2 regions of the Streptomyces sp. SGAir0957 genome follow, and region 2 is predicted to be linked to the other one. Evidence: predicted binding sites of a transcription regulator. Region 2 holds the regulator's gene; the other holds the start of a gene.
What was found. Region 2 encodes HspR, which represses chaperone genes until heat shock. Its sites were predicted from a motif close to TTGAGNNNNNNNNNCTCAA; they were not measured.
Positions count from the first base shown of each region.

Region 1: the regulator HspR is predicted to act here: its motif matches at 8,433-8,451, upstream of lon (endopeptidase La).

Region 1 covers NZ_CP027293.1:3,040,267-3,055,198, forward strand. The annotation lists gene C1N81_RS18515 (sensor histidine kinase) at 1-1,948, opposite strand, end outside; gene C1N81_RS18520 (protein phosphatase 2C domain-containing protein) at 2,518-3,306, shown strand; gene C1N81_RS18525 (MarR family winged helix-turn-helix transcriptional regulator) at 3,382-3,894, opposite strand; gene C1N81_RS18530 (lysozyme) at 4,171-4,992, shown strand; gene C1N81_RS18535 (winged helix-turn-helix domain-containing protein) at 5,041-5,313, opposite strand; gene C1N81_RS18540 (hypothetical protein) at 5,660-5,929, shown strand; gene lon (endopeptidase La) at 5,993-8,410, opposite strand; gene C1N81_RS18550 (DUF3626 domain-containing protein) at 8,580-9,722, shown strand; gene C1N81_RS18555 (rhomboid-like protein) at 9,625-10,413, opposite strand; gene C1N81_RS18560 (spermidine synthase family protein) at 10,593-11,279, shown strand; gene C1N81_RS18565 (response regulator transcription factor) at 11,375-12,112, shown strand; gene C1N81_RS18570 (HAMP domain-containing sensor histidine kinase) at 12,109-13,251, shown strand; gene C1N81_RS18575 (multifunctional oxoglutarate decarboxylase/oxoglutarate dehydrogenase thiamine pyrophosphate-binding subunit/dihydrolipoyllysine-residue succinyltransferase subunit) at 13,486-14,932, shown strand, end outside.
Region 2 covers NZ_CP027293.1:4,133,170-4,148,101, reverse strand. The annotation lists gene grpE (nucleotide exchange factor GrpE) at 1-85, shown strand, start outside; gene dnaJ (molecular chaperone DnaJ) at 146-1,342, shown strand; gene C1N81_RS23420 (heat shock protein transcriptional repressor HspR) at 1,348-1,788, shown strand; gene C1N81_RS23415 (fibronectin type III domain-containing protein) at 2,022-3,011, opposite strand; gene C1N81_RS23410 (GNAT family N-acetyltransferase) at 3,109-3,627, shown strand; gene C1N81_RS23405 (DUF397 domain-containing protein) at 3,633-3,821, opposite strand; gene C1N81_RS23400 (DUF397 domain-containing protein) at 3,818-4,018, opposite strand; gene C1N81_RS23395 (helix-turn-helix domain-containing protein) at 4,015-4,863, opposite strand; gene C1N81_RS23390 (ATP-binding protein) at 4,998-5,540, shown strand; gene C1N81_RS23385 (helix-turn-helix domain-containing protein) at 5,695-6,528, shown strand; gene C1N81_RS23380 (Uma2 family endonuclease) at 6,586-7,245, shown strand; gene C1N81_RS23375 (hypothetical protein) at 7,317-7,667, shown strand; gene C1N81_RS23370 (nuclear transport factor 2 family protein) at 7,813-8,211, shown strand; gene C1N81_RS23365 (sugar ABC transporter substrate-binding protein) at 8,394-9,512, shown strand; gene C1N81_RS23360 (LuxR C-terminal-related transcriptional regulator) at 9,541-10,515, opposite strand; gene C1N81_RS23355 (helix-turn-helix transcriptional regulator) at 10,576-11,559, opposite strand; gene C1N81_RS23350 (hypothetical protein) at 11,691-11,957, shown strand; gene C1N81_RS23345 (hypothetical protein) at 11,954-12,298, shown strand; gene C1N81_RS23340 (TIGR03618 family F420-dependent PPOX class oxidoreductase) at 12,439-12,867, opposite strand; gene clpB (ATP-dependent chaperone ClpB) at 13,042-14,932, shown strand, end outside.

The DNA of each region.
Region 1 (14,932 bases), 1.1 Mb from region 2:
CGACGACCGCCGCGACCCCGCCCTGCTTCTGCTCGCGCAGGCGGACCCGCACCCCGTGCCGCGCCGCGAGCCGCGCGACGACGTAGAGGCCGAGCCCGAGCCCGTCCGCGTCCTCGGGGTCGTGGGCCTGCTCGGCGGAGAAGTCGGAGAGGCGCCCGTTCAGCTCGCGCAGCTTGTCGTCGGCCATGCCGATGCCCTCGTCCTGGACGGAGAGCATGACCTCGCCGTTCTCCAGGAGCCAGGCGGAGACCTCGACGGAGGCGTCCGGCGGCGAGAACGACGTGGCGTTCTCCAGCAGTTCGGCGACGAGGTGACTGAGGTCGTCCGCGGCGAACCCGGCGATGTGCGCGTGCGGCGGCAGCGCGGCGATCCGGACCCGCTCGTAGCGTTCGATCTCGGAGACGGCGGCGCGCAGCACGTCGACGAGCGGCACGGAACCGGCGTGCTGCTGCCCGTGCTCGGCGCCGGCGAGGACGAGGAGGTTCTCGCTGTGGCGCCGCATGACGGTCGCGAAGTGGTCGAGCTTGAAGAGGGTGGCGAGCTGCTCGGGGTCCTGCTCGCGGTCCTCAAGATTCTCGATGATGCCGAGCTGGCGCTCGACGAGGCCGAGCGTGCGCAGGGCGAGGTTGACGAAGGTGCCGTTGATGGAGTGCTTGGCGCGCTCCAGCTGGGCGGTGGCCTCGGCCAGTTCGGCGCGGAGCGCGTCGCGGTCGTCTGCCATGCGTTGCCGCTCGCCCACGAGGTGCTTGCGGTCGGACTCCAGCGTGCCCTGGCGCTCGTGGAGGGCGACGGCGTGCGCGTGGAGGGCGTTGACCGAGCGGACGACCTGGGCGAACTCGTCGTTGCGCCCGGTGAACTTGACCGGTTCCTCGGTGGCCGGGGACTCGGCGACCCGCGCCGATCCGATCCGGAGCGCGGCGAGCGGCCGGGTCAGCGAACGCGCGGCGCCCATCGCGAAGCCGAGGGCCACGAGCAGGCAGACACCGACGAGGGCGACGCGGATCTCCAGGTCGCTGACGTCGTCGTCGCGCAGTTGTTCAAGGCTCTTGACGCGCTGGTCCCCGAGCGCGGACTCGGCGCCGCGCATCGCGTCGATCCGGGCGGTGAGCGCCGCGTCGACGTTCTTGCTGTTGTAGCCCAGCTCGTCCTCGCCGAGCGTCGGCGCGTCCGTGAGCCGGTCGAGGTACTTGTCGGCCTTCTCGATGTCGGCGCCGGTGACGGTGGAGTCGTACGCGGACACGGACGCGGCCGGGGCGGAGTCGCGGAAGTCGTCGAGGGCGGCCTGTTCGCGGACGCGGGCGCGCTGCGCGGCGGCGCTGAGTTCGTCGCGCCGCTTGCTCTCGGGCGAGTCGGCGTTCTGGACGGTCGTCGGCAGCCCGGTGATCGGGTCGATGGTCGTCGTGGTGGACGCAGGGACGGCGTAGGCGGCGAGCAGCAGGCCGCGGGCGGCGGACGCCTGGTCGACGGCGCGGTCGAGGTCGGCGAGCGCGTGCGCGCCGGAGCCCGCGCGCGGCGGCATCGCGTCGGCCAGCTCCTCGGCGAGCCGGTGCAGCTCCGTGATGGCCTTGGAGTACGAGGTGTGGGCCTCCAGGGCGGTGCCCTTGCCGGTGAGGGCGGCGCGCCGGACGGCGGCGATGTCGTCGACGGTGTGCCGCAGCGAGCCCTCGGCGTCGGTGCGCAGCTCCTCGATCTGCCGGTCGACCCGGCCGCTGCGCTGCTCGCTCAGCCCCTGCCCCTTGGGGCGTCCGGCGGCGATGAACGCGCTGACCTCGTCCCGCTCGTCGGAGAGCGCGTGGGAGAGGGCGACGGCCCGCTGGGTGCGCTCCGCGTCGTCGACGAGCCCCTGGGACTCCCCGACCCGCCCGGAGGCGGCGACGAGGGTGGGCGCCCCGGCACCGACGATGGCGGCGGCCACGACGGCGACGGCGATGATGAGCCGGTTCCGCACGCGGGCCCGCTTGCCCTTGCCGACGGGTGCGGGCTGCTGCGCGCCCGGCCGGACCGATTCGTCGGAGGGCCGCCCCTTCGCGGGGGACGGCGCGGCCGCTTGTGTCGCGGAGGGGTCCGATTCCGTTATCGAGGGGGCCGATTCCAAGCCACCCGCACCCTCCGGCCCACCTGTCCCGCTGGCCACATCACTGCCGGAGGTGTTCCGCACCTGGTGCTCGCATTCCTGACTCGTCCTACCCATGGGCGCAGGTGACGGTCCGACAACCCACGCGCCCCTCTGGCATGGCTCCTGACCATTCCAGTGCCCGTGTGCAGGGGGCGCACATCACCCTGCCCGCCACCCGAAGGAGTGAACATCGAGCGGGAGTTGGGGAGCAAGTTCCTCCGGCACCGTGTCGCCGCGCGCGCGGGGTGCCGGTTGGACGTCTTCCACAGGCTTTGAAAAGATGCCCCGCCACGCTCCGACGGAGTAGATCATTCCGCCCTAAAACAGGCGCCCGACCTGCTCGTACGGCCTGATCCGCCCGGACTGGGCCCGCATCCGCGCCCCTCGTGCAGACTGGCCGAATGCGCATCGAACTGGCCACCGAACCCGGCACTCAGGACCGCCCGAACGAGGACTACGCATCGGTCGCGGTTCCGGCCTCCGGACAGGGCGGCACCCTGGTCGTCCTCGACGGTGTCACGCCTCCGACCGGCGACGACGGCTGTCTGCATTCCGTCCATTGGTTCACGGCGCGGCTGGGCGGCGCACTCGCCGAACTGTCCGCTTCGCGCCCTGATATGACGTTGCGTGACATCCTCGCGGCGGCGCTCACCCGCACCGCCGACGCACACCGCGTGACCTGTGACCTTTCTCACCCGCGCACGCCTCAGGCAACCGTCGTGCTCGCCCGCTGGGACGCGGAACACGTCGCCCACCTGGTGCTGTCCGACTCCGCGCTGCTGGTCGAGGCGCCGGACGGCACGGTCACGGCGCTGCTCGACGACCGCCTCGACCGGGTCCCCCGCGCGCATCTCGTCTCCGACGCGGTGGCGGACGCGACCGCGCGCAACAAGGAGGGCGGGTTCTTCACGGCCGCCGCCGACCCAGCGGTGGCGGCCCGCGCGGTGACCGGCACGCTCCCCCGCTCCGAGGTCCGCGCACTCGCCGCACTGACCGACGGGGTGACGCGCTGGGTGGAGAAGTTCAGGGAGGGCGACTGGCCCGACCTGTTCGCCCTCATCCGGAAGGAGGGCGCGGAGGCGACGGTGGCCCGGGTCCGGGCACTGGAGTCGGCGGACGCGCAGACCCGTACGTATCTGCGCCGCGGCAAGACTCACGACGACGCCACGCTGGTATACGCCGAGTTGTGACATCTCAGCCCCTCCGGCGATTGAGGAGCGGGGTCCGGGCAGAGCCCCGTGAGGTTGCCCCCAGCGGGCCGGCCGCTACTCAGCCCCCGCATTCAACTGGTGCAGCAGCCGGGCCAGTTCGGCAACCTCCACCCGATCCCAGCCCGCGAGCTGCCGCACGTACCGCTCACGCCGAGCATCCCGAACCCGCCCGAAGTCCACGCGGCCGCGCTCGGTGAGGGAGATGAGCCAGGCGCGCCCGTCGGCCGGGTCGGGCTCCCGGGAGACGAAGCCCAGCTCCTCCAGGGCGCGCAGCTGCCGGCTCATCGTGGCCTTGCCGACGCCGATGTACGCGGCGAGTTCGGTGGCCCGCTGCGCCCCGCACTCCTCCAGGCGCACGAGCAGCCCGTACGCGGCCGGTTCGAGGTCGGGGTGGACCTCGCGGGCCATCTCGCCGGAGGAGGCGCGGGCGCGGCGCAGAAAGACGGTCAGTTCCCGTTCGAGGGACAGGAATTCTTGATCCACACCGCGGTCCACACCACTTCGCCCCGGCGTGGAATTCCCGCCGCGTTCGGCGGCGCGCCGCTCGCTGTTCCCGTCTTCGTGCACGTCAGCACCCATGGCCAGAGTTTCCCCGGGTTTCCCAGTTCTGAAAGTTTTCGCCAATCGCGGCAATCACCGCAGCTCCGTCAGTATTTCGCAGGAGTAGACCAACGGCGGCATCCGGACCTCTTCCCTCCCCCGGGTCTACATGCGTAGCGTCGTGCATGGCATGTCCACACCAGCAGCATTCCCTTCCCCACGACGTGCCGACAGGTCGCACACCCAGCACAGGTCCCCGATCAGCGCCTCGCTGGTCCCCCACGGCCTTCATGGAGGCATGCAATGCCCGTGCACAGACCCGGTTCCCGCAAGCGTAGAAGCATCGCCGCCGGCGCCTTGTTCGCCGCGCTCTCCCTCCTCCTCGCCCTGCCCAGCTCCGCGCAGGCCGCCGACGTGCCCGCCCGCGGCACGGCCCACCTGGGCATGGGCGTCGCCGCGCACGACGGCGACACCGGCCGGGGCCCGGTCGGCCGCGCCACCCAGACCGAGGGCGTCGACGTCAGCAGCCACCAGGGCAACGTGGCCTGGTCGACCCTGTGGAGCAGCGGCGTGAAGTGGGCCTACACGAAGGCCAGCGAAGGCACGTACTACACCAACCCGTACTTCGCGCAGCAGTACAACGGCTCCTACAACGTGGGCATGATCCGCGGCGCCTACCACTTCGCGACGCCCGACACCACGAACGGCGCCACGCAGGCCAACTACTTCGTGGACCACGGCGGCGGCTGGTCCCAGGACGGCAAGACGCTGCCCGGCGTGCTCGACATCGAGTGGAACCCGTACGGCGCCGCCTGCTACGGCAAGACGGCCGCGGGCATGGTGACGTGGATCCGCGACTTCGTGAACCAGTACAAGGCCCGCACCGGCCGTGACGCCGTGATCTACACGGCGACGAGCTGGTGGACGCAGTGCACGGGCAACTCCAGCGCGTTCGGCTCGACCAACCCGCTGTGGGTGGCCCGGTACGCCTCCGACGTGGGCACGCTGCCGGCGGGCTGGGGCTTCTACACGATGTGGCAGTACACATCGAGCGGCCCGACGGTCGGCGACCACAACAAGTTCAACGGCGCGCTCGACCGCGTCCAGGCGCTCGCCAACGGCTGAGCACGCGCACGGTTCAGCGGGGGTGCGCCCGATTCGGGCGGGCCCCCGCTACTTGCTTTTCGGCCCCTCGGGCATGGCGATGACGAACGTCCCCTTGGCCGGGACGGTCTCGACGATCCCCTGTTCGCGCAGGTGGCGGATGGCGCGGCGCAGGGTGTTGATCGCCACTCCGTAGCGCTTGGACAGCTCGGGTTCCGAGGCCAGTGTCGTGTCGACCGGAATGACGCCGGAGCGGATCTCCTCGCAGATGTGCTCCGCGATCTGTACGTACACGTAGACCCGCGAGCGCGGGTTGGGCTGCCACTCGTCGATCTCGGCCATGTCCGAACGATAGATGCGCAGGACCGAACCCGGCTATTACATGTACAGCCATTAAACGCCATCCATGGTCAGCTAAAGCTATAGCTCTGCATCCCGAGTCATAAGTGGCGTACCGTCCCTGCGTAGAGAAAGACCCCCGCGACCGCTGACACGGCCCGGGGGCATGGCCAACCTGAAGGAAGCAGGCCGACATGGCTCACGCTATCGCCCGCGTTCTCCGCCCACTGATGCGTTTCCTGAACCCGCCAAGCGCCCCAGCATCCGTACCGGCACCGGCGCCACCCCCACCCGGCATCTACTACGGCCCGCGCACGATCCACGGCCGTACGCGGGTGTGGGCCGCCGCATGAACCTCACCTACCGCCTCCCCTGGACCGCCCCCGACGGCAAGACCTGCTACGTCGTCCCGGAGGTACCCGGACGACCGGCGGACGGTCCGGCCGGGCGGCGGGCCGCCGAGATCGCCTCCATCCAGCTCGCCATGGCCGATGAACTTCTGGGCCACGCCACCACCATGCTCGCGGACCGGGCGTCGGACCGGGAGGAGCTGCGCTATCTCGGCCGGTGTCTCACGGACTGCCTGACCGACGTCGTACGGCTCGCCCGGAGACCCTGAGCCGACGACCAAGAGGCCCGGGTTCCGTACGGAACCCGGGCCTCCGGCAACCGACCGCGTCCGTCACGCCGCGACCGGAACCTCCAGGTCCGCCGAGGCGGAGGCGGGCGCGAGGGCCAGTTCGAGCACCTGGCGGACATCCGTCACCGGGTGCACGTCCAGCTTCTCCAGGACCTCGGCGGGGACGTCGTCCAGGTCCGCCTCGTTCCGCTTGGGGATGATCACCGTGGTGATCCCGGCCCGGTGCGCGGCGAGCAGCTTCTGCTTCACGCCGCCGATGGGCAGGACCCGGCCGGTCAGCGAGACCTCACCGGTCATCGCCACATCCGTACGGACCAGGCGCCCGCTGAGCAGGGAGGCGAGGGCGGTCGTCATGGTGACGCCCGCGCTCGGCCCGTCCTTGGGCACGGCGCCCGCCGGGAAGTGGATGTGCACGCCGCGCTCCTTCAGGTCGGCGACGGGCAACTCCAGCTCGGCCCCGTGGGAGCGCAGGAAGGAGAGGGCGATCTGCGCGGACTCCTTCATGACGTCGCCGAGCTGACCGGTGAGGGTCAGGCCCGCCGCGCCCGTCTCCGGGTCGGCCAGGGACGCCTCGACGAAGAGGACGTCGCCACCGGCGCCGGTCACCGCGAGCCCGGTCGCGACACCCGGCACCGCCGTGCGCCGCTCCGCCGGGTCCTGGGCGGACTCGGGCACATGGTGCGGGCGCCCGATCAGATCGCGCAGGTCGGCGTCGGTCACCGTGAACGGCAGTTCCCGCTCACCGAGTTCGTGCTGGGCCGCGACCTTGCGGAGCAGCCGGGCGACGGAGCGCTCCAGGTTACGGACACCGGCCTCCCGGGTGTACTCGCCCGCGAGCTTGCGCAGCGCGCTCTCGTCGAGGGTGACCTCGTCCTTCTCCAGACCGGCCCGCTCCAGCTGGCGCGGGAGCAGGTGGTCGCGGGCGATGACGACCTTCTCGTCCTCGGTGTAGCCGTCGAGCCGGACCAGCTCCATGCGGTCGAGCAGCGCCTCGGGGATGGCTTCCAGGACGTTGGCCGTCGCGAGGAAGACCACATCGCTCAGGTCGAGCTCGACCTCCAGGTAGTGGTCGCGGAACGTGTGGTTCTGCGCCGGGTCGAGGACTTCGAGCAGGGCCGCGGCCGGGTCGCCGCGGAAGTCGGAGCCGACCTTGTCGATCTCGTCGAGCAGGACCACCGGGTTCATCGACCCGGCCTCCTTGATGGCCCGCACGATGCGGCCCGGCAGGGCACCCACGTACGTACGGCGGTGGCCGCGGATCTCCGCCTCGTCGCGGACGCCGCCGAGGGCGACGCGGACGAACTTGCGGCCCATCGCGTGCGCCACGGACTCACCCAGCGAGGTCTTGCCGACGCCGGGCGGGCCGACGAGGGCGAGCACCGCGCCGCCGCGACGGCCGCCGACGACACCGAGGCCGCGGTCGCTGCGCCGCTTGCGCACGGCCAGGTACTCGGTGATGCGCTCCTTCACGTCCTCAAGGCCCGCGTGCTCGGCGTCGAGGATCTCCTGGGCGCCCTTGATGTCGTAGGCGTCCTCGGTGCGCTCGGTCCACGGCAGTTCGAGGACGGTGTCGAGCCAGGTGCGGATCCAGGAGCCCTCGGGGGACTGATCGCTGGAGCGCTCCAGCTTCTCGACCTCCTTGAGGGCGGCCTCACGGACCTTCTCGGGCAGGTCGGCGGCCTCGACGCGGGCGCGGTAGTCGTCGGACTCCTCGCCCTCGGCCTCGCCGTTCAGCTCGCGCAGCTCCTTGCGGACCGCGTCGAGCTGGCGCCGCAGCAGGAACTCGCGCTGCTGCTTGTCGACGCCTTCCTGCACGTCCTTGGCGATCGACTCGGCGACGTCCTGCTCGGCCAGGTGCTCGCGCAGCTGCTCGGTGGCGAGCTTGAGGCGGGCGACCGGGTCCGCGGTCTCCAGGAGTTCGACCTTCTGGTCGGTGGTGAGGAACGGCGAGTAGCCGGAGTTGTCGGCAAGGGCGGACACGTCGTCGATCTGCTGGACGCGGTCCACGACCTGCCAGGCGCCGCGCTTCTTCAGCCAGTTCGTGGCAAGGGCCTTGTACTCCTTGACCAGCTCGGTCACGGCACCCGGCAGCGGCTCGGGCACCTCTTCCTCGACGGTCAGGCCCTCCACCCACAGGGCGGCGCCGGGCCCGGTGGTACCCGCGCCGATGCGCACGCGGCCGCGGCCGCGGATCAGGGCGCCGGGGTCGCCGTCGGCGAGGCGGCCCACCTGCTCGACGGTGCCGAGCACGCCGGTGTTCGCGTACGTGCCGTCGATCCGCGGAACAAGCAGCACCTTCGGCTTGCTGTCGCCGGTGGACCGGGCGGCGGCCTGGGCGGCCTCCACCGCGGCGCGTACGTCGGTGTCGTTCAGGTCCAGGGGCACGACCATGCCGGGCAGCACGACCTCGTCGTCGAGCGGCAGCACGGGCAAGGTGAGCGGTGTGGACGTCGAAGCCATGATCTCCCCTTCGGCATTCAAGTTGAGCTATGTGGACTCAATGCTTGGGTGCCCCCGGATGTTCCCGAGCCCGCGTTCGCTCTCAGCGATCACATGCCAAGCACCGGGGCACGACGCTCTGACCGGAAACTCTTTGCCCCGCCCGTCCGCACCGCTCGATACTGCGGCGATGACCGCCCCCGCCATCCCGCCCACGGCCTCGCTCACGACCCCACTGACCAGCGCCCAGGAAGCCGCCCTGCGGCACGTGCGGGCGGCGGGGAGCGCGGGCCGCGCTGCCGCGCTCGAACGGCTGCGGCGCCACGGCGTCCCGCCCGAGGCGGCCGACGCGCTCGTCGGCACCCTGCGCACCCACGCGCGCGTGACGCTCAACTTCCACCCCGACCGGCTGCTCGCGGACGGGCGCACCACGGTCGCCGACCGGCTCGCCGCCGACGGCCGGTACCGGGGGCAGTACGAGACGGGCCTGTCGAACGGCAGCCGCAGCGCGCACCCCGGCGGCCTGCGCGACGGCTGGGAGGAGACGCTGTTCGGCGGCGCGTACACGGGTGCCGCCGACGGTGAGCGCCCCAAGTACGGCGCGCTGAACCTGGCCCGCCATCCGGACGGGGCCGCGCCCCGCTTCGGCTCCTGCCATGTGCGGCTGCGCCCCGAGGTGAGCGCGCGGGCCTCCTTCTGCTTCGGCGACAGCCACGTCGGCCCCGCCGATCTCGGCACCTGCGACGCCCTGCTCCCCGTACTCGCCGCGCTGGTGGCGGACGCGGCGGCGAGCGGTCAGTCGCTCGGGGTGGCGGACGCCGACCCGGTCACCGTGATCCGCGGGCTGCCCCACCCGGCGACACCCCGCACGGTCGGCCGCTCCCTCGACTTCTACGTGGAGGCGCAGGTGCACGGGGACGTGGACCTGCGCAGGGACGCGGAGGCGCTCGTCCTCGACCCGTCGTTCCGCGCCACCCGCACCGCCGGCCTGCTCACCGGGCTCGGGGTCCCCGTGGAGTGGCACCCCGGGTACACGCTGCGCCCCGAGGGTCGGGACGCCGACCTCGCGGACTTCCGCGGGCCCGCGCTGCCCGCGGTCACCGCGCGCGTGGCGGCGGAGTTCGGCGAGGACGGCGGCGTGGACGCGGCCGCTGTCGGCCGGGCCGCCGCGCACGCGGTCGGGTCACCGGAGAGCTGGGCCGCGTACGGGACGCCGGACGAGGTGGCGCAGTACCTCAAGCAGGTGTGGCACTGCGTCGTGCGGTTCGGGGCGAGTCCGCCGGGACGCCGGGGGTCCGGCTCCGGCGGCGGCGCAGCAGCGGCCAGGCCGTGACGCCGATCCCCAGGGCGAGGAGATGGCCCCAGCTCGTCATCGGATCGGTGAACGTGAGCAGGTCGCCGACCAGCATCGCGCCGAAGACGACGAGCACGGCGTAGCGCGGCCACGGGGTGAGCAGCCCCGCGAGCGCCCCGATGCTGGCGGCGAGGCCGAAGCTGACGCCGTAGTCCAGGCGGTGCAGGGAGCTGTCGGGGAGGTGGCCCGCCATCACCGAGAGGCCGACGGGGACCTCGGTGGCCAGGGTCGCGAGGACATGGCCGAGCACGAAGACGGCGGCGGTGCGCAGACCCCCCGTGCGCCGTTCGAGGGCGGTCAGCACGACCGCGAACGCGACCATGAACGGTGAGGCGATACCGCCCACGACCCACAGCGCGCTGGCCGTCAGCACCAGCACCGGCGACTGAGCAAGATGAGTGACATCGGTGCTGGACTCCTGGAGCGCACGGGAGACCGTGGCCGGGTCGGCGAACTCCGTGAAGAGGGACGTGCCGATCAGGACGAGGACGTACGTGAAGGTGAAGGGCGTGCCGGCCGGGGTGGGCAGCAGCCGCAGGAGCCGGCGGCGGCGCGGCGCGCGCCGCTCCGGCGCGGCCTCGGCGGCGGGCGGTCCCGCCTGGGCCGGGACGCCGTGCAGCGCTGGCCGGGGCGGGGCCCCGGGGACGGGCGCCGTCCCGTCGTCGACCATCGCGCCCGTTTTCACGCAAGACACCCCTTATTGCACGCTTCACGATTCACTGCGGCCTCAAATGTGACTGGTTTCACAGCAACCTCACAGATGCCGCTCGCGTCCGCACCAGTCACGTCTTCCCTCTCCTGTCCCGTAAACCCCCCGCCATGCGTCCATGAGCCCGGGAGAATGCCCGTATGTCCGACAGCATTCTCACGGAGCGGCCCGCAGTCCTGGACCGCCGCACGGGCCCGCACGGCGAGGTCGTCCTGCGCCGCCACGGCGATCTGCTCCAGATCATCGCCAACGGCACCTTCCTCATGGACACCTCCGACGGCCGCTCCGAGCGGCTGCTCGTCGACGCGGCGCTCGCCGCGCTGCCGCCGGAGCGCCCCGCCCCCAGCCTGCTCATCGGCGGCCTCGGCGTCGGCTTCTCCCTGGCGCACGCGGCGGCGGAGCCGCGCTGGGGCCGCATCGCCGTGGTCGAGCGGGAGCGGGCGATCATCGACTGGCACCGCGAAGGAGCGCTGCGGCCGCTGTCCGCCGAGGCGCTCGCCGACCCCCGTACGGAGATCGTCGAGGCCGACCTCGTCCGGCATCTGCACGAGACGCCCCGTACCTACGACGCGCTCTGCCTCGATATCGACAACGGGCCGGACTGGACCGTCACGGAGGACAACGACAGCCTCTACTCCCCCGCCGGGCTCGCCGCTTGCCGCGCCCGGCTCCACCCCGGCGGCGTGCTCGCCGTCTGGTCCGCACAGCCCTCCGCAAATTTCGAAGGAACCTTGCGGAATGCCGGATTCCGGGCGGTCCGCACCGAAGAGATCCCCGTTGTCCGAGGCGTACCCGACGTGGTGCACCTCGCAGTAAGGGCCGCGTAGCCGACCGGCGGTAACTCCCCGTACGCTGACGTCCGAAACCCAGATCATTCAAGCGTCAAGCGCACCAGGACCGGTGCGCATTCAGGGGCGGGGCGATGGAGCAGACACACACCTCCCACAACGGAAGCACGGCGACCCCGGGCGCCCAGCGCCGGGTTCTGGTCGTCGAGGACGACCCCACGATCGTGGACGCCATCGCCGCCCGGCTACGGGCCGAGGGATTCCTCGTGCAAACCGCACAGGACGGCCCCTCGGCGGTCGACACGGCCGAGGCCTGGCAGCCCGACCTGCTGATCCTCGACATCATGCTGCCCGGCTTCGACGGCCTGGAGGTCTGCCGCCGCGTACAGGCGCAGCGGCCGGTGCCCGTCATGATGCTGACCGCCCGGGACGACGAGACGGACATGCTCGTCGGGCTCGGTGTCGGCGCCGACGACTACATGACCAAGCCGTTCTCCATGCGCGAGCTGGCCGCGCGGGTGCACGTGCTGCTCCGCCGGGTCGAGCGGGCGGCCCTCGCCGCCGCGACCCCGCGCAGCGGCATCCTGCGCCTCGGCGAGCTGGAGATCGACCACGCGCAGCGCCGGGTCCGGGTCAGGAGCGAGGACGTGCACCTCACCCCGACCGAGTTCGACCTCCTCGTCTGCCTCGCGAACACCCCGCGCGCGGTCCTCTCCCGCGAGCAGCTGCTCGCCGAGGTGTGGGACTGGGCCGACGCCTCCGGCACCCGGACCGTCGACAGCCACATCAAGGCGCTGCGCCGCAAGATCGGCGCCGAGCGCATCCGCACCGTGCACGGTGTCGGCTACGCGCTGGAGACGCCGACGCCATGAGCGGCGGGGACCGGACACCGCACGCCCGCGCCGCGCGACCGCACCCCATCGGCCCGCACTGGGCGACGGGCGGTCTGCGCCCCTTCTCGATCAAGGCGAAGCTCGGCACGCTCGTCGTCGTCTCCGTCTTCATCACCACGGGCCTGATCATGGTCGCGATGTACACGGCGACGGAGCTGCGCTTCATCACCGTGTTCTCGATCATCGCGACGCTGCTCATCACGCAGTTCGTGGCGCACAGCCTCACCGCGCCGCTCGACGAGATGAGCACGGTGGCCCGCTCCATCTCCAACGGCGACTACACGCGCCGGGTCCGCGGCGCCGACCGCCGCGACGAGCTGGGCGACCTCGCGGTGACCATCAACCGCATGGCCGACGAGCTGGCCGCACAGGACCTCCAGCGCAAAGAGCTGGTCGCCAACGTCTCGCACGAGCTGCGCACCCCCATCGCGGGGCTCCGCGCGGTCCTGGAGAACGTGGTGGACGGCGTCATGGCCGCCGACCCCGAGACGATGCGCACGGCCCTCAAACAGACGGAGCGCCTCGGCCGCCTCGTCGAGACCCTCCTCGACCTGTCCCGCCTGGACAACGGCGTGGTGCCGCTCAAGGCGCGCCGCTTCGAGGTCTGGCCGTACCTGTCGGGCGTGCTCAAGGAGGCGAACATGGCGGTGTCCCAGCGCGCCGGCATCGCCTCCGGCTCCGGCACCCACACGCGTACGGACGTCCACCTGCATCTGGACGTCTCGCCGCCGGAGCTCACGGGCCACGCCGACCCCGAGCGCATCCACCAGGTCGTGGCGAACCTCATCGACAACGCGGTGAAGCATTCCCCGCCGCACGGCCGCGTCACCGTCCGCGCGCGACGCGGTCTCACGCCCGACTCGCTCGAGCTGGAAGTGCTCGACGAGGGGCCCGGTATCCCCGAGTCCGAATGGCACCGGGTGTTCGAGCGTTTCAACCGGGGCAACGCCGGACACTCGGCGAAGGGCAAGGGTGACGGTGGCACGGGTCTCGGCCTGGCCATCGCCCGCTGGGCCGTGGACCTGCACGGCGGCCGGATCGGTGTGGCCGAATCGGAGCGCGGCTGCCGGATCAAGGTCACTCTTCCGGGACAAGCCGGGTCCGCAAAGTTGACGTAGGGTTTCGGTCAGGCGGAGGTCAAGCCGCGCCCAGTCGCACCCCGTGCGCCGGGCGCGCGATCGAACGTACCGAAACCCCGGTTGTTTCCCGCCATTTCGCGGCCCGAAACCCGATCTCCAGTGTGACTTACGCGACGGATCACCGGCCCGGCCTGCACGTCCCGCTGATGGAGGCGTAGCCTTTATTCCCGCTGTCCATCACCTTGTGAGAAGCGGAAGAGGGCGGTTACCGCCGTGTCGCCACAGTCCCCCAGTAACTCGACCACCGAGACCGACCAAACCGAGCAGGGCAAGAGCCCTGCCGCGGGCTTCGGTCCCAATGAGTGGCTCGTCGACGAGATCTATCAGCAGTACCTCCAGGACCCGAACTCGGTCGACCGAGCCTGGTGGGACTTCTTCGCCGACTACAAGCCCGGTGCCGCAGCCACGGGGGCTGCGCCGACCGCGCCGCCGGCCCAGAAGGCCGAAACCCCGGCCCCCGCCGCACCGGCCGAGGCCGCTCACGCCGCGCCGGCGCCCGCGAAGGCTCCCGAGCCCGCGAAGCCCGCCGCGGCTCCCGCGCAGCCGGCGCAGACCGCGCAGCCGGCCCAGACCGCGCAGCCGGCCCAGAAGGTGCCCGCCGCGAAGGCCGCCCCCGCTCCCGCCGCCCCCGCTCCGAAGAAGGCTGAACAAGTGACGACCGAGGCCCCCACCGGCCCCGAGCTCGTGACGCTGCGCGGTCCCGCCGCCGCCGTCGCGAAGAACATGAACGCCTCCATCGAGGTCCCCACGGCCACGTCCGTGCGCGCCGTCCCGGTGAAGCTGCTGTTCGACAACCGCATCGTCATCAACAACCACCTCAAGCGCGCCCGCGGCGGGAAGATCTCCTTCACGCACCTCATCGGGTACGCGATGGTGCAGGCCATCAAGGCCATGCCGTCGATGAACTACTCCTTCGCGCAGAAGGACGGCAAGCCGACCCTGGTCAAGCCGGAGCACATCAACTTCGGCCTCGCGATCGACCTCGTGAAGCCCAACGGCGACCGCCAGCTGGTCGTCGCGGGCATCAAGAAGGCCGAGACGCTGAATTTCTTCGAGTTCTGGCAGGCCTACGAGGACATCGTCCGCCGCGCCCGTGACGGCAAGCTCGGCATGGACGACTTCACCGGCGTCACGGTCTCCCTGACCAACCCCGGCGGCCTCGGCACCGTGCACTCCGTGCCGCGTCTGATGCCCGGCCAGTCGGTCATCATGGGCGTCGGCTCGATGGACTACCCGGCGGAGTTCCAGGGCACCTCCCAGGACACCCTGAACAAGCTCGGCATCTCGAAGGTCATGACGCTCACGTCGACCTACGACCACCGGGTCATCCAGGGCGCCGCCTCCGGCGAGTTCCTGCGCATCGTCGCGAACCTCCTCCTGGGCGAGCAGGACTTCTACGACGAGATCTTCAAGGCGCTGCGCATCCCCTACGAGCCGGTCCGCTGGCTCAAGGACATCGACGCCTCGCACGACGACGACGTCACCAAGGCCGCCCGCGTCTTCGAGCTGATCCACTCCTACCGGGTCCGCGGCCACGTCATGGCCGACACCGACCCGCTGGAGTACCAGCAGCGCAAGCACCCCGACCTGGACATCACCGAGCACGGCCTCACCCTGTGGGACCTGGAGCGCGAGTTCGCCGTCGGCGGCTTCGCCGGCA
Region 2 (14,932 bases):
GGGCGCGCAGGCGGGCACGTCCGAGACGGCCGACGCCCCCGAGGCGGACGCCGAGAAGGAGAGCGGTGGCCCGGACGAGGGCTGACGTGATCCGCGAAGCAAGGGCAGTACGTACTGACGTGAGTGAGGAGGGACGTCGAGGCCGATGAGTACCAAGGACTTCATCGAGAAGGACTACTACAAGGTCCTCGGCGTCCCCAAGGACGCCACCGACGCCGAGATCAAGAAGGCGTACCGCAAGCTCGCCCGGGAGAACCACCCCGACGCCAACAAGGGCAACGAGAAGGCGGAGGAGCGCTTCAAGGAGATCTCCGAGGCGAACGACGTCCTCGGGGACCCCAAGAAGCGCAAGGAGTACGACGAGGCACGCACGCTGTTCGGCAACGGCGGGTTCCGTCCGGGACCCGGCGCCGGCGGTGGCGGATCGTTCAACTTCGACCTGGGCGACCTCTTCGGCGGCGGCGCCCAGGGCCAGGGCCAGGGCGGTTCCGGCGGATTCGGCGGCGGCATCGGCGACGTCTTCGGCGGCCTCTTCAACCGGGGCGGCGGCGGTGCGGGCACCCGCACCCAGCCGCGCCGGGGCCAGGACATCGAGTCCGAGGTGTCGCTGAGCTTCACCGAGGCGGTCGACGGCGCGACGGTTCCGCTGCGCATGTCGTCCCAGTCCCCCTGCAAGGCGTGCTCCGGCACCGGCGACAAGAACGGCACACCGCGCGTGTGCCCGACCTGCGTCGGCACCGGACAGGTCTCGCGGGGCGGCGGTGGCGGCTTCTCCCTCACCGACCCGTGCGTGGACTGCAAGGGCCGCGGCCTGATCGCCGAGACCCCCTGCGACGTCTGCAAGGGCTCCGGCCGGGCCAAGTCCTCCCGCACCATGCAGGTCCGTATCCCCGCCGGGGTCTCGGACGGCCAGCGCATCCGCCTCCGCGGCAAGGGCGCCCCCGGTGAACGGGGCGGCCCCGCGGGCGACTTGTACGTAGTGGTCCACGTCGACACGCACCCGGTCTTCGGCCGCAAGGGCGACAACCTCACGGTGACCGTGCCCGTCACGTTCACCGAGGCGACGCTCGGCGGCGAGGTCAAGGTGCCGACCCTCGGCGGCCCCGCCGTCACCCTGAAGCTGCCCGCGGGCACGCCGAACGGGCGGACGATGCGGGCCCGCGGCAAGGGCGCCGTCCGCAAGGACGGCACGCGCGGGGACCTCCTGGTGACGGTCGAGGTGGCCGTCCCCACGGAGCAGGACCTTTCCGACGAGGCCCGCTCGGCCCTCGAGTCGTTCCGCAAGGCGACTGAGGACACCGATGTGCGGGCAGAACTGTTCCAGGCCGCGAAGGGAGCTTGAGCGAGATGGACGGCCGGCGTCGCAGCAACCCGTACGAACTCACCGAAGAAACACCGGTGTACGTCATCTCGGTGGCGGCCCAGCTTTCCGGCCTCCACCCGCAGACGCTGCGCCAGTACGACCGTCTCGGCCTGGTCTCCCCCGGCCGCACGGCCGGGCGCGGCCGCCGCTACTCGGCCCGTGACATCGAACTGCTGCGCACCGTCCAGCAGTTGTCGCAGGACGAGGGCATCAACCTCGCCGGCATCAAGCGCATCATCGAGCTGGAGAACCAGGTCGCCGCGCTCCAGTCCCGGGTGGCGGAACTCTCCGCCGCGGTGGACGGCGCCGCGGCCGCCATGCAGCAGCGCGAGGCGGCGGTCCACGCCTCGTACCGCCGCGACCTGGTCCCGTACCAGGAGGTCCAGCAGACCAGCGCGCTGGTGGTGTGGCGGCCGAAACGGTAGCAGGAGCAGTAGCGCGCCGCTCGGAACAGGGAAAGGGGCCCGGAGTCGATCAACCGACTCCGGGCCCCTTCACGTTTGCGTCTTTCTTATGGGTCGCCCATCGCAGGCATGGGGTGGGCCCGTGGGGGCACTCGGCGGTGGGAGAGCGAGGGGCGGCCCGGCGCGCGAGCGGTTTGCGCCGGGCCGCAGTGCGTGGGCCGTCGGCCGGGTTGTTCGGTACGGAGCGGGCAGGCTCAGTAGGCGTAGACGCGGACGGGGGACGACTCCCGGCCCTCGTCGTCGACGCTCACCACGTAGAAAGCGCCGCCGCCCGAAGGGAATCCCACTATCCCGTTGCGGGGGTAGGCGGTGACGGCGAGAGACCACGCGGCCGGGTCGGGGTACTGGTGCGCGTAGACACGGTAGGACTGGCCCATGTCACCGGAGTGCGCGTCCCACGAGATGACGACCCTGTCTCCGGCCGTCCACCCCATCACCCCGACGGGCTTCGGCGCGGTGCCCGGCGCGGGCCGCGTGGCGGTCACCGGTTCGGAGACGCCGGAGCGCTGCCCCGACGCGTCGACCGCCTCGACGGTGTAGGTGACGGCCGCGTTCAGCGGGGCGTTCGGGTCGGTGTAGCCGGAGCCGTACACGATCTCCGGCCCGTCCGGGTCCTGCGCGCCCGCGGGCGCCGCCCACACCTCGTAGTGGTCCACGTGGTCCGAGGAGGCGTGCCAGCGCACGGTGTTGCCCGCCGTCGTGCCCTGCGCGGTGAGGTCCGTCGGGACGCTGGGCGGAGAGACGTCCGGCGTCTCCAGCCACCATTCGAAGCTGTTCTCCGACTCGTTCCCCGCCTGGTCGACCGCCCGCACCGTGTAGCTGTACAGGTCGCCGGTGGGCGGCAGGTGATCGGTCGTGGACGTCGCCGTCAGGGGCGTGGCGCCGCTGACGAGGGTCCAGTCCATGTCGCCCTCGAGCAGACGCCGGTAGAGCCGGTAGCCGACGAGGTCCGGTTCGGTGTTCGCATCCCAGCCGGCCGTCGCGGTCTCGCTGCCCGGGTCGTACGACATCTGGAGGCCGCTCGGCGCGGCGGGCGCGGGGTCGTCGTCCTGCGCTGCGGACTGCGCCCCGCCGCCGCTCTGGAGGTACGGGGACGCGGACGCCGCCGTGGTGGCGGGGCCGAGGAGGAGGGCAGCGCCGAGGGCGACCACGGCGGCGGTACCGGCGGATCTTCGTAAGGTCATGCCCTGTAGGACGAGTGGGGTGCCGCCGCGGTTGTATCGACCGGGTCGTGGTCCGGCCGGTGACGCGACCCGCCCGGTCATGGCGCAGGATGGGCCCATGACCGAGATCCGCACCCCCCGTCTCCTTCTGCGCCGCTGGTCGCCCGATGACGACCTGGCGCCCCTCTCCGAGATCCAGTCGGACCCCGCCGTCATGAGCCACATCGGCGACGGCGCGCCACGCTCCCTCGACGAGACCGCCGACGACATCGAGCGCTGGGAGGACGAGTGGGACGACGAGGGCTTCGGCGTCTTCGCCGTCGAACTCCTCGGCTCCGGCGAGCTGGCCGGCGCGGTCGGCCTGTACGTGCCCGTCGCCCCGCCGCAGATCGCGGGCCACATCGGCATCCAGTGGCGGCTCGGCCGTCAGTTCTGGGGACAGGGGTATGCCTCGGAGGCGGCGCAGGCGAGCTTGGAGTTCGCCCTCCAGGACAGGGGCATTGACCGCGTGGTCGCGGCCGTGGGGGAGGGTGACACGTCCTCGGAGAAGGTCCTGTCGAAGCTGGGCCTGTCCCAGACCGGCGAGGCGGATGGCTTCCGCCTGTACGCGATCGACCTGACGGAGTTCGAGGGCTGACCCCCTCAGCGGGTGGCTTCGCCGATGAACGCGGCCCAGGCCCTGGGGGTGACGGTGAGGTGGGCGCGGCCCGGATTCTTGGAGTCCCGGATGTGGGTGGCGCCGGGGGTGTGGGCGACCTCGACGCAGTCGGGCTCGCTGCCGCCGCTGCTGTAGCTGCTCTTGCGCCAGCCGCGCGGTTCCGTCGTGGTCACAGCTGTTCCAGGAAGCGGGCCCAGGCTGATGTTCCTACGGTGAGGTGGGGCCCCGGTGCGTTCTTGGAGTCCCGGACGTGGGTGGCGCCTGGGGCGTGTGCGACCTCCACGCAGTCGGGGTCGCTGCCGCCGCTGCTGTAGCTGCTTTTGAACCAGGACAGCTCACACACGCCCCCGGCGAGGGTCTTGCGGTTCATAGTTCTCCCAGCAACTGCTCGATGAAGGCCCGTGACTCTCCTGGTGGGAGAGCCTGGGCCCGGATGATGCCACACCGCAGTTCGATGATGCGTAGTTGTTTCGGGTCGGAGACCGGACGACCGCCGAAGAGCCGTACTCCGCGCCCGAGCGCTGACCCGTCCTTGAACTTCAGCACCTCCATCTCCCCGTCCATACCAGCATGGTCCGTGCTGTTCGTGGGCATCACCTGGATCTCCACGTGCGGCAACTCGCCCAGCTGCAGCATGCGTTCGAGTTGCCCCCGTAGCACCATCTTCCCTCCGATCGGCCGTCGTAGCGTCACCTCTTCCTGAATGAAGCTGAGGTTCGGCGCCGGGTCGCGCTCGAAGATGTTCTGGCGTGCCATTCGTGCCGCCACTCCGCGCTCGACGCGTTCCTGGGGGAGAATCGGGCGCCACAGGGAGATGAGTGCTTGCGCGTACTCCCTTGTTTGCAGCAGCCCGTGCGGATAGTGGTCCGAGTACGCCGTCAGCTCGACGGACTTGGCCTCAACATCGGCGATGTCCCGCACCTTCTTCGGGTACCGAAGCTTCGCCGCGTCCTCTGCCATCCCTCTGATGTGACCGCCCGCTTCAAGGACGTCGTCCGCCTTGTCGAGGTACTCGGCGCGGGGAATCCGGGTCCCGGCCTCGACCTTGTAGACGATGCCCTCCCCGTACCCCATCGCCGCTCCGAGTTCGGACGCCTTGAGGTCGGCGGCTTCCCGCCACGCCCGCAACTGCCGCCCGATCAGCGCCATGACGGCCGCGCCCTCCTCATCCCCCGGCTCGACCTCCCAGCCGTCACCCTCCGTCGCATCACTCATCCGCGAACCTCCCACCCGGTCGTCAACGCCCGGCCGCGTACTCCATGTACAGCCCTGGACAAACGCTGGACAGTAGCTATACGTGACCGGCATGTCACAGGTGAGCGTACGGGCGCGCGGCCACGCTGAGTGACGTGAACCCAGAAATCACCGAACTTCCCCGCACCCGGCGCCACTTCCACATCCAGCTGTCCCCCACGCCACGCGGAGCCCGCCTCGCACGCCTCCTCGCCGTGGAACAACTCCGCACCTGGGAACTCCCCCTGGACCTGGACACCGCCGCCCTCGTCATCGCGGAACTAGCAACAAACGCGGCGACCCACGGCCGACTCCCCGGCCGCGACTTCCGCCTCACCGTCTACGTGGCCGAACGCACCCTGCGTATCGAGGTAGCCGACGCCCGGGGAGACCGGACGCCGGAGCCGCAGCACGCCGCGCTCACCGCTGAAACCGGCCGGGGCCTGACGCTCGTAGCCGCGCTGGCGAACCGCTGGGGCGTCACCGGAACCCCCGCCGAAGCGCCCCGCAAAACCGTCTGGGCCGAGCTCGACCTCGTAGCACCGGCGCCCGGAAACCCGTACGCCAGTGACGGGGGCGACAACCCCAAAGGAACGACTGAGGGGGAAAGGACCCAGGCCAAGCCCCACCCCTCCCTCCGTCGCGACACGGACGGGTGAAGGTCGCCAACTCGGCTTGCGGGCGCGCCCTTTGCGCCCCCTACGCTCACGCACAGCGAGCAATCGCAGACAACCCAAGACATGTGACGGCCCCCGCCGGGACTGGCATCCCATTTGCGAGGGCCTCACCACACAGGAAGCTCAACCCTTCCCTATGGATACGCAGCAGACTAACGCGCGGTCGAACACCCCGGCCCGGACTTCACCCGAAGACCCCCGGCAGGGCTACGGCATCGTTCATGAGAACACCCGTCACCACACCCGTTTCACGGTGATCGGCAACCACCTCGCCCAGCACCACAGCCTCTCCGGCCTGGCGATCGGGCTCGCCGTCTACATCCAGTCCCTCCCGGCAGGGTCCCGCGCCGACGTCAGGACGCTCGCCGCCCGCTTCCCCGAGGGCACGACCCGGATCGCAGCCGCACTGCGTGAGCTGGAAAAACACGGTTACCTGCGGCGCGAACGCCGCCGCGCCCCCGACGGCCGGGTCCGCACCCGCACGGTCTCCTGCAACCAGCCGGGCAGCACGCCAAGCGCCGCGGAACCGCGACCACCGAAGCCAAAACCGAAGAAGCCCCGGCCCCTCGCCGTCCCGCACCCCGAGCTGGCCCTCGTACCCGGCATCCTCCAGACCGCCACCGACCTCCTCGCCGACCTGCACCGGACGGACCCCCGCCTCGCCCTCTCCACCGTCGACACGGACCGCCTCGCCCCCGGCGTCGTCGCCTGGCTGGAACGCGACCTGGAGCCCGGCGCCGTACGCCACGCCCTGACCCGGGCGCTGCCGGAAGACCGCCCGATCCGCAGCCCGGCAGCGCTCCTGGCCCACCGCCTGACGGCGCACCTCCCACCCAGGCCCCCCGCGTACCACCGGATCACGATTCCACCGCCGACCCGCCACCCGCTCCGCAACTGCGACACCTGCGACCACGCCTACCGAGGCCCGGATCCACACCACTGCCCCGGCTGTCGCCCCACGCCACGCTGACCGCACTGCTTGTGCCGCCCGTGAGCCCAGCCCACACTGGAAAGGAGACACGCCACGATGACCGCTCTTGCACACGAGAGGCCGGAGACCATGCCGGACACCGGGATCGAGTACCCGGCGCACGACACCCAGATGTCGGAGCTGGACAAGACCCTGTGGCAGGCATGGAAGGCCATGGAACTCCCCGAGGGCTATCACGCCGAAATCATCGAGGGAGCAATCGACGTGTCGCCCACAGGAGGTGTGTCCCACGCCCAGGTCGCCAACCGAGTGCGCAGGGCACTGGACAGGCACCTGGCCGACGGCGATCACGCCGCGCACCAGGACATCAATGTGATCCACCGGCTCAAGACATGGATTCCCGACGTTGTGGTCGGGCCGGAGGACCTGGAGTCGTACGCGGACGAATACGGCCTCGGTGTCGATGCCAAAGCTGTCGCACTGGTCGTGGAAGTCGTCTCACCGGGCAAGCACAATCAGGACCGGGACCGGCTCCGCAAACGTCGTGAGTACGCGCGGGCGGGCATCGCGGTGTATGTCCTCGTCGACGACTATGACGATGGTGGCACCGTCACCGTTCTGACCGCGCCTCGCCCCGGGACGGCGGACTGGGCCGTGGTCCACCGCGCTCCGTACGGCACCGACGTCGTCATCCCCGAGGGCCCCGCCAAGGGCTTCACCGTCGGCGAGTCCATCACCGGCCCCCGCCGCACCTGACCTGTGCCTCCCCAGGACCGGAGGCCGGACCCACCGGAGAGGATACGTCGCGCCCGCCTGCCGTTGCTCGCGTGGGCCGGGCTGTTCGTACTCGGGCAGGGATTGGCCATCCCACGTACGACCGCACCGACCACGGCCATGACTCGGACGGCGACCCGACCTGCACCGAGGTCTACGTCTTCACCGACCGCGGCGGGCGGCGTCGCGAGTACCGGGGCGAAGGCAGGCGGATCGCCGAGGACCCGAAGCGGATCCAGGTGGCGTACGACCCCGAGAACGAGGAGCGGGTGGGCGGTCGGTACGGTCCCGTCGCCCGGGTGCTCATGCTCCTCGTCCACGTCCTCGTCGGCCTGCCCGTGGCGCTGCTCACGGCGGCCTACCCCGCCGCTGCACTGGCTGTGCTGCTCTCCGCCGCCTTCTGAACCCTCCCTCACGCCCTTACCTCCGACGTAATCGACCACGGTCGCGCCGCCCGGCAACCTGAAGTCACCGGAACCCGGGCGGCGCACTCCGTCCGGGCTCCGGGTCGACGTAGTGAGGGACACGGACTTCAGGAGGCCGCACGCCATGAGCGCCAACGAGCAGAACAGCAGCAGCAACGCCTACGAGACCGCCGTCGACCGTTACTTCGCGGCCTGGAACGCCACGGACGGGGACGCGCTGCGCAAGGCCGTCGCCGACGCCTGGGGCGAGGGCGGAACGTACACCGACCCGCTGGCCGACGTCGCCGGGCACGACGGGATCGCCGCCGTGATCGGTGCCGCGCACGAGCAGTTCCCCGGGTTCTTCTTCCGGCCGCTCGGGGCGGTCGACGGGCATCACGGGGTCGCCCGGTTCGGGTGGGAGCTGGTGTCGGAGGCGGACGGGTCGGCGCCCGTCGCCGGGTTCGACGTCATCACCCTCGACGAGGACGGGCGGATCCGGAACGTGCACGGATTCCTCGACCGCGTACCGGTCGAAAGCTGACGACAAGGGTGTTACCGCCGGGTACACATGTCCGGTATTCGATGTATCTGGCTTCATGTGGGGAAGTAACGGATGCGGTTTCGTTGCGGTGTTGCTTCACCTCTTGACGCGATGTGGGCGGCCGAGTTGGCTTCGAGCCACCTCGGCCGCACCGGTGCGGCCACGTCAGGGAGGTATCCGTAATGAACACGCGTATGCGATGCGCCGGCCTCGCCGGTGTCGCATCCGTCCTGGTGGTCTCGCTGTCGGCCTGCGGTGGTGTGCTGCCCGGCGGGGGCAGCGACAGCAGCGAGCCCGTGCGCAAGGGCAACGATGTGAAGATCGGCCTGCTCCTTCCGGAGAAGGAGACCGCGCGCTACGAGAAGTTCGACTACCCGAACATCAAGCGGCAGATCGCCAAACTCACCAACGGTGAGGGGGAACTGGTCTACGCCAATGCGGGGCAGGATGCCGACCTGCAGAACCGCCAGGTGGACCAGATGATCGCCAAGAAGGTCGACACGCTGATCGTCGACGCCGTCGACGCGAAGACGATCACCGCCGCCGTCCAGCGGGCCAAGGACGCGGGGATCCACGTCATCGCCTACGACCGGCTCGCCCAGGGGCCGGTCGACGCGTACGTCGGCTTCGACAACGGGCTCGTCGGCCAGACCCAGGGCAAGGAACTCATTCAGGCGCTCGGCTCGAAGGCCACCAAGAACAGCAAAATCGTCATGATCAACGGGTCGCCGACCGACCCCAACGCCCTCGACTTCAAGGAAGCCGCGCGCGCGGAACTGTCGGCCGTGACCATAGCCAAGTCCTACGACACGGTGGCCTGGAAGCCGCAGAACGCCAAGGCCAACATGGAGCAGGCCATCGCCTCCATCGGCGCCGCCAACATCGCCGGGGTCTACTCGGCCAACGACGGCATGGCGGGCGGCATCGTCGCCGCGCTCAAGGAGGCCGGCCTCACCAAGATGCCGCCGATCACCGGGCAGGACGCCGAACTCGCGGCCGTACAACGCATTCTGACGGGCGATCAGTACATGAGCGTCTACAAGCCGTACCCGGAGGAGGCGGCGACGGCCGCGGAGATGGCCGTACGCATCGCGCAGGGCCGCACCATCGAGTTCGAGGCCCTCGCCATGGGCCGCACGGACAGTCCTACGACGAAGCAGATCCGTACGGCGAGCGTGAGCGTGGTCGCGCTGGAACGGGACAACATCAAGCAGACCGTGGTCAAGGACGGCATCCTCAAGATCAAGGACATCTGCACGGAAAAGTACGCGGCGGCTTGCGCGGAGGCGGGTCTCAAGTAGGGCGGAGCCTGCGGCCCGGTTTCCGGGCTCACTTCTCGGCGGTGTGCAGGCCCGACTGGCCGATCAGGAAGCCGAGTTGGGCCCTGCTCGTGCTGCCCAGCGTGGCGGCCAGCTTGGCGATGTGCACGCGGACCGTGCGGATGTTCATGCCGAGGCGGTCCGCGATGACGGCGTCGGTGTGTCCCTCCACGAGCAGCTTGGCGATGGTGCGCTGGCGCGGCGATGCCCCGTTCGCCGGCGGCTCCTTGTCGACGGACTGCGGGAACATCGGCGTGGCCAGCCGCCACAGCCGCTCGAAGGTGGTCGCCAGGTAGGCGATGAGCGCCGGGTGGCGGATCTCCAGGGCGACCGTGCGGTCCGGGTTGGCCGGGATGAACGCGACGGTACGGTCCAGCATGATGAGGCGTTCGGTGACCTCGTCGAGGGTGCGCACCTGGACGTCGCCGGTCAGCTGCTCGTAATGCGCGACGACCGACGGGTAGTGGCGTGAAGGGTGCTGGTAGAGCGTCCGCATGCGGCAGCCGCGCGAGAGCAGCTCCTGCTCGCGGGGGAGCGCGGAGGCGAGGAGCTCCGGGGGTCTCTGCCCGCCGGGCTGCACGGTCAGCAACTCCTCGGAGGAGGCCAGCATCGCCTCACCGATGGCGTCGTTGATCCGCTGGAAGCCGAGCAGAACCTCGATCATCGGTGTGCTGGGTACGGCGGCCCGCTGCGCGGCCAGGTCGATGAGCGGGGCGAACGCCTCGGCGAGACGCGCCTCCTTGCGGCGCTGCCTGGCGACGGACTCCTCGATGGTGCGCAGCAGCTCGGGCAGGACGACCGCCGGCGGGACCGGGCGCAGCCACTGGGAAGCCTCGGGGTCGGGGGACAGCAGGCCGAACGCTTCGAGACAGGGGACGGGCTCGGTCTCGGCGCGGTGGACACGGCCCTCGCGCAGCGTCTTGGCGTACAGCTCCGAGCCGGCCTCGCAGAGTTCTTCCGGTCCGTGCTGATGGGCGTCTGGGATCACGTGTGACTCTCTTCGTCCGGCCGTGGGGTCCTTCTCCGGGCGTCTTGGCTGTCCGTGTCAGCCGTCCCTCTCGAGGATCCCTGACCTGGCTATCAAATAACCGAGTTGCGCGCGACTGCCGCTGCCGAGGGCGGCCGCCAGCTTGGCGATATGCGCACGGCAGGTACGTACGTTCATGCCGAGCCGTCGGGCGATGGCCTCGTCGACATGTCCGTCGATGAGGAGTTTCGCGATGGAGCGCTGCACACCCGTGATGCCGTCGGTGGGCGGGGCGTAGGGCGTCTCGTCGAGCAGCGGGACGGCGCGCTGCCAGAGCTGCTCGAAGACCTTGGCCAGGTATTCGACGAGGCCGCCGTGGCGCAGTTCGAGAGCGGCCTGGCGGTCTTCGCGAGCGGGAATGAACGCCACCGAGCGGTCGACGATGATCAGCCGCTCGATGAGCTCCTCGAGGGTACGAATCTGCACGTTGCCCTGGGCGAGTGCCTCCGCGTAGGCGAGGGTGCCGTGGCTGTGCCGCGCCGTGTGCTGATAGAGCGTGCGCATGGTGATGCCGCGGTCGGTTATCTCCTTGCCCATCTGCAGTGCTTTGGTCAGGGTGTGCTCATCGCGGCCGCCGCCGGGCTGCACCGTGAGCATCTCCGTCGTGCACTCGGCGAGCGCCATCTCGATGGCCTCGTTGATCCGGTCCTTGCCCTCCAGGACCGTGATGGCGGAGGTACTGGTGAGACCCTGGGCACTGATGGCGAGAAATGGCTCGAAGGCATCGGTCAGCTCGACCGCGAGCGTCCTCTTCTCCTGGATCTCGCGTTCCAGGGGGTGAAGCCGTTGTGAGAGTGCTGTGGTGGGAGGAACCGGGCGTAGCCAAGTCGGGTCCCCTGGGTCAGGGTGCAGGAGGGCGAACTCCAGCAGGCAGGGTGCCGCGGTGACTTCGGTGCGCGCGATGCGCCCCGAGCGCAGTGCGGCCGCATACAACTGCTTGCCCGCGTCGCACATCTCGGTCATGGCGTGTGGATGTGCCCGGTTTGAGCTTTTCGTTGGCATAGCTCCACCCCCCAGGGTCCTGAACGTGCAGGAACATGATGCATCGACCCTGTGGTGTTTGCGTGGCCGAATGAGCCATCGTCATGGAGAGCCGGGGGAGAGAAGCCATGGAAGTGAGGACAAAACCCACTATGCGTAAGGGAATACTTGGCGTTGCTCTTGCCGGCGCCTTCTCCGCCGGGTTGGTCTTCGGTGCGGTCGGCCCGGCGGACGCGATCTGGAACTCCACGCCCACCGTCCAGGCGGCGCCCGGCGACGCGATCTGGAACGTCGCGCCGGCCGGAGCGAAGACCACGCAGGCTTCGCCCGCTGTCGTGCCGGACCCGGTCTGGAACCTGGCCCCGGGCACGACCGCTCAGGACCCGGTCTGGAACGCCGCTCCCACGGACGCAGCATGATCACCCCACCGGACGACAGATCCCTCCGCCGCGAAATGGCGATCGCGTACCGCTCCGGCTGGCACACGATCGACCTCGTGACGGCGATCCCGAATCCGGGTGACTCGCTCATGGTCACCCTGTTCGGGGAGCCGATCATCGTGGTGCGGGACGACGACGACGATCTCCGGGCCTACCGGTGTCTGCGGCGCCCGCGCGGCGCCCCGCAGCCGGTGCGGACGGTCGTCCGGTACGGGATGATCTTCGTCAATCTCGATCAGCGTGACCACCAGCTGGTCGGGGACCCGGGGTCCGAGATCCCGCACACCAGTACTACCTCTGCCACCCCCCGCAGTGCCTGACGCGATTCCCCCGTCGTAGTAGATCGCGCAGGTGCTTCCCCCCGCAGCGGCGCCACCGTGGACCTGAACACGGTGGCGCCGCTGCAGTTTTGTGTACGGGCTCATTTTTCGGCTACTCGCCCAGCGGAACACGCCGCGCGCTACGCGTCGTCGAAGACCGCGTTGCCCGTGCCCCGGTCCACCGCGATCTCGATGACGACCCGCGTCGGATTGGGGCGCGGCGGATGGTTGTACCGCTCCGCGTAACGCGCCTCGGCGTCCGCGACCGACGCCGGGTCCGTGCGGACGGTCGCCGCGCCTTCGAGGGTGGTCCAGCGCCGGCCGTCGACCTGGCAGACCGCGACGCGCGCCTGAGCCGAGGAGGGTGCCGCCATGATGTGCGCGACCTTCCAGCTCGCCCTGTCCGTGATGACGCGGGCCACCCGCGCCCCGGCGTCGTACGTCACGCCCACCGGGACGACGTGCGGGGTGCCGTCGGCGCGCAGCGTCGTCAGCGTGCACAGGTGCCGCTCCCGCCAGAAGTCGAGGAAGGCGTTGCCGGGTTCGTCGAGGTCGATCTGCTTGGCCATGGTCGGGAATCTATCCCCGCGGGCGGCGTCCCCCGCACGCGGAACGTCGAGCGGAACGTCGAGCGGAACGTCGAGCGGAACCTTGAGCGGAACCTTGAGCGGAATAGACTCAACTTTGTGTACGCTGAATAGGTCAGAGTTGCCCGTGACGTGGAGGAGAAGGAGAACAGTTACGTGGACGCCGAGCTGACGAACCGGAGCCGCGACGCGATCAACGCGGCCACGAGCCGGGCCGTGTCCGGGGGGCACCCGGATCTGACCCCGGCGCATCTGCTGCTCGCCCTGCTCGAAGGGCAGGAGAACGAGAACATCACCGACCTGCTGGCCGCCGTCGGCGCCGACCAGGCGCAGGTGCGGGCCGGCGCCGAGCGCGTCGTCGGGTCCCTGCCCAGCGTCACCGGGTCGACCGTCGCGCCGCCCCAGCCCAACCGGGACCTGCTCGCCGTCGTCGCCGACGCCGCGGAGCGGGCCAAGGAGCTGGGCGACGAGTTCCTCTCCACCGAGCACCTCCTCATCGGCATCGCCGCCAAGGGCGGGGCCGCGGGCGACGTACTCGCACAGAACGGGGCCGGTGCGAAGAAGCTGGCCGAGGCATTCACCAAGAGCAGGGGAGGGCGCCGGGTGACCACACCCGACCCCGAGGGCTCGTACAAGGCCCTGGAGAAGTTCGGTACCGATTTCACCGCCGCCGCGCGCGAGGGACGGCTCGACCCCGTCATCGGGCGTGACCAGGAGATTCGTCGCGTCGTGCAGGTTCTCTCGCGGCGCACGAAGAACAACCCCGTGCTCATCGGCGAGCCCGGCGTCGGCAAGACCGCCGTCGTCGAGGGGCTCGCCCAGCGCATCGTGAAGGGGGACGTGCCCGAGTCGCTCAAGGACAAGCGGCTCGTCTCGCTCGACCTCGGCGCGATGGTCGCGGGTGCGAAGTACCGGGGTGAGTTCGAGGAGCGCCTGAAGACCGTCCTCTCCGAGATCAAGGAGAGCGACGGGCAGATCATCACGTTCATCGACGAGCTGCACACCGTCGTCGGCGCGGGCGCGGGCGGCGACTCCGCCATGGACGCGGGCAACATGCTGAAGCCCATGCTCGCCCGAGGCGAGCTGCGCATGGTCGGCGCCACGACCCTCGACGAATACCGCGAGCGCATCGAGAAGGACCCGGCCCTGGAGCGCCGCTTCCAGCAGGTCCTGGTCGCCGAGCCCAGCGTCGAGGACTCCATCGCGATCCTGCGCGGCCTGAAGGGGCGCTACGAGGCGCACCACAAGGTGCAGATCGCGGACAGCGCGCTCGTCGCCGCCGCCACCCTCTCCGACCGGTACATCACCTCCCGTTTCCTCCCCGACAAGGCCATCGACCTCGTCGACGAGTCCGCGTCCCGGCTCCGTATGGAGATCGACTCCTCGCCGGTCGAGATCGACGAGCTCCAGCGCGCCGTCGACCGCCTCAAGATGGAAGAACTGGCCATCGGCAAGGAGACCGACCCCGCCAGCAGGCAGCGCCTGGAGAAGCTGCGGCGCGACCTCGCCGACAAGGAGGAGGAGCTGCGCGGCCTCACCGCCCGCTGGGAGAAGGAGAAGCAGTCCCTCAACCGCGTCGGTGAGCTGAAGGAGAAGCTCGACGAACTGCGCGGCCAGGCCGAGCGTGCCCAGCGCGACGGTGACTTCGACACGGCCAGCAAGCTGCTGTACGGCGAGATCCCGTCCCTGGAGCGCGACCTGGAGGCCGCCTCCGAGGCGGAGGAAGAGGTCGCCAAGGACACGATGGTCAAGGAGGAGGTCGGTCCCGACGACATCGCGGACGTGGTCGCCTCCTGGACCGGCATCCCGGCGGGCCGCCTGCTCGAAGGCGAGACCCAGAAGCTGCTCCGCATGGAGGAGGAACTCGGCAAGCGCCTCATCGGGCAGACGGAGGCCGTGCAGGCCGTGTCGGACGCGGTCCGCCGCACCCGCGCCGGGATCGCCGACCCCGACCGCCCGACCGGGTCGTTCCTCTTCCTCGGCCCGACCGGCGTGGGCAAGACGGAGCTGGCGAAGGCCCTGGCGGACTTCCTCTTCGACGACGAGC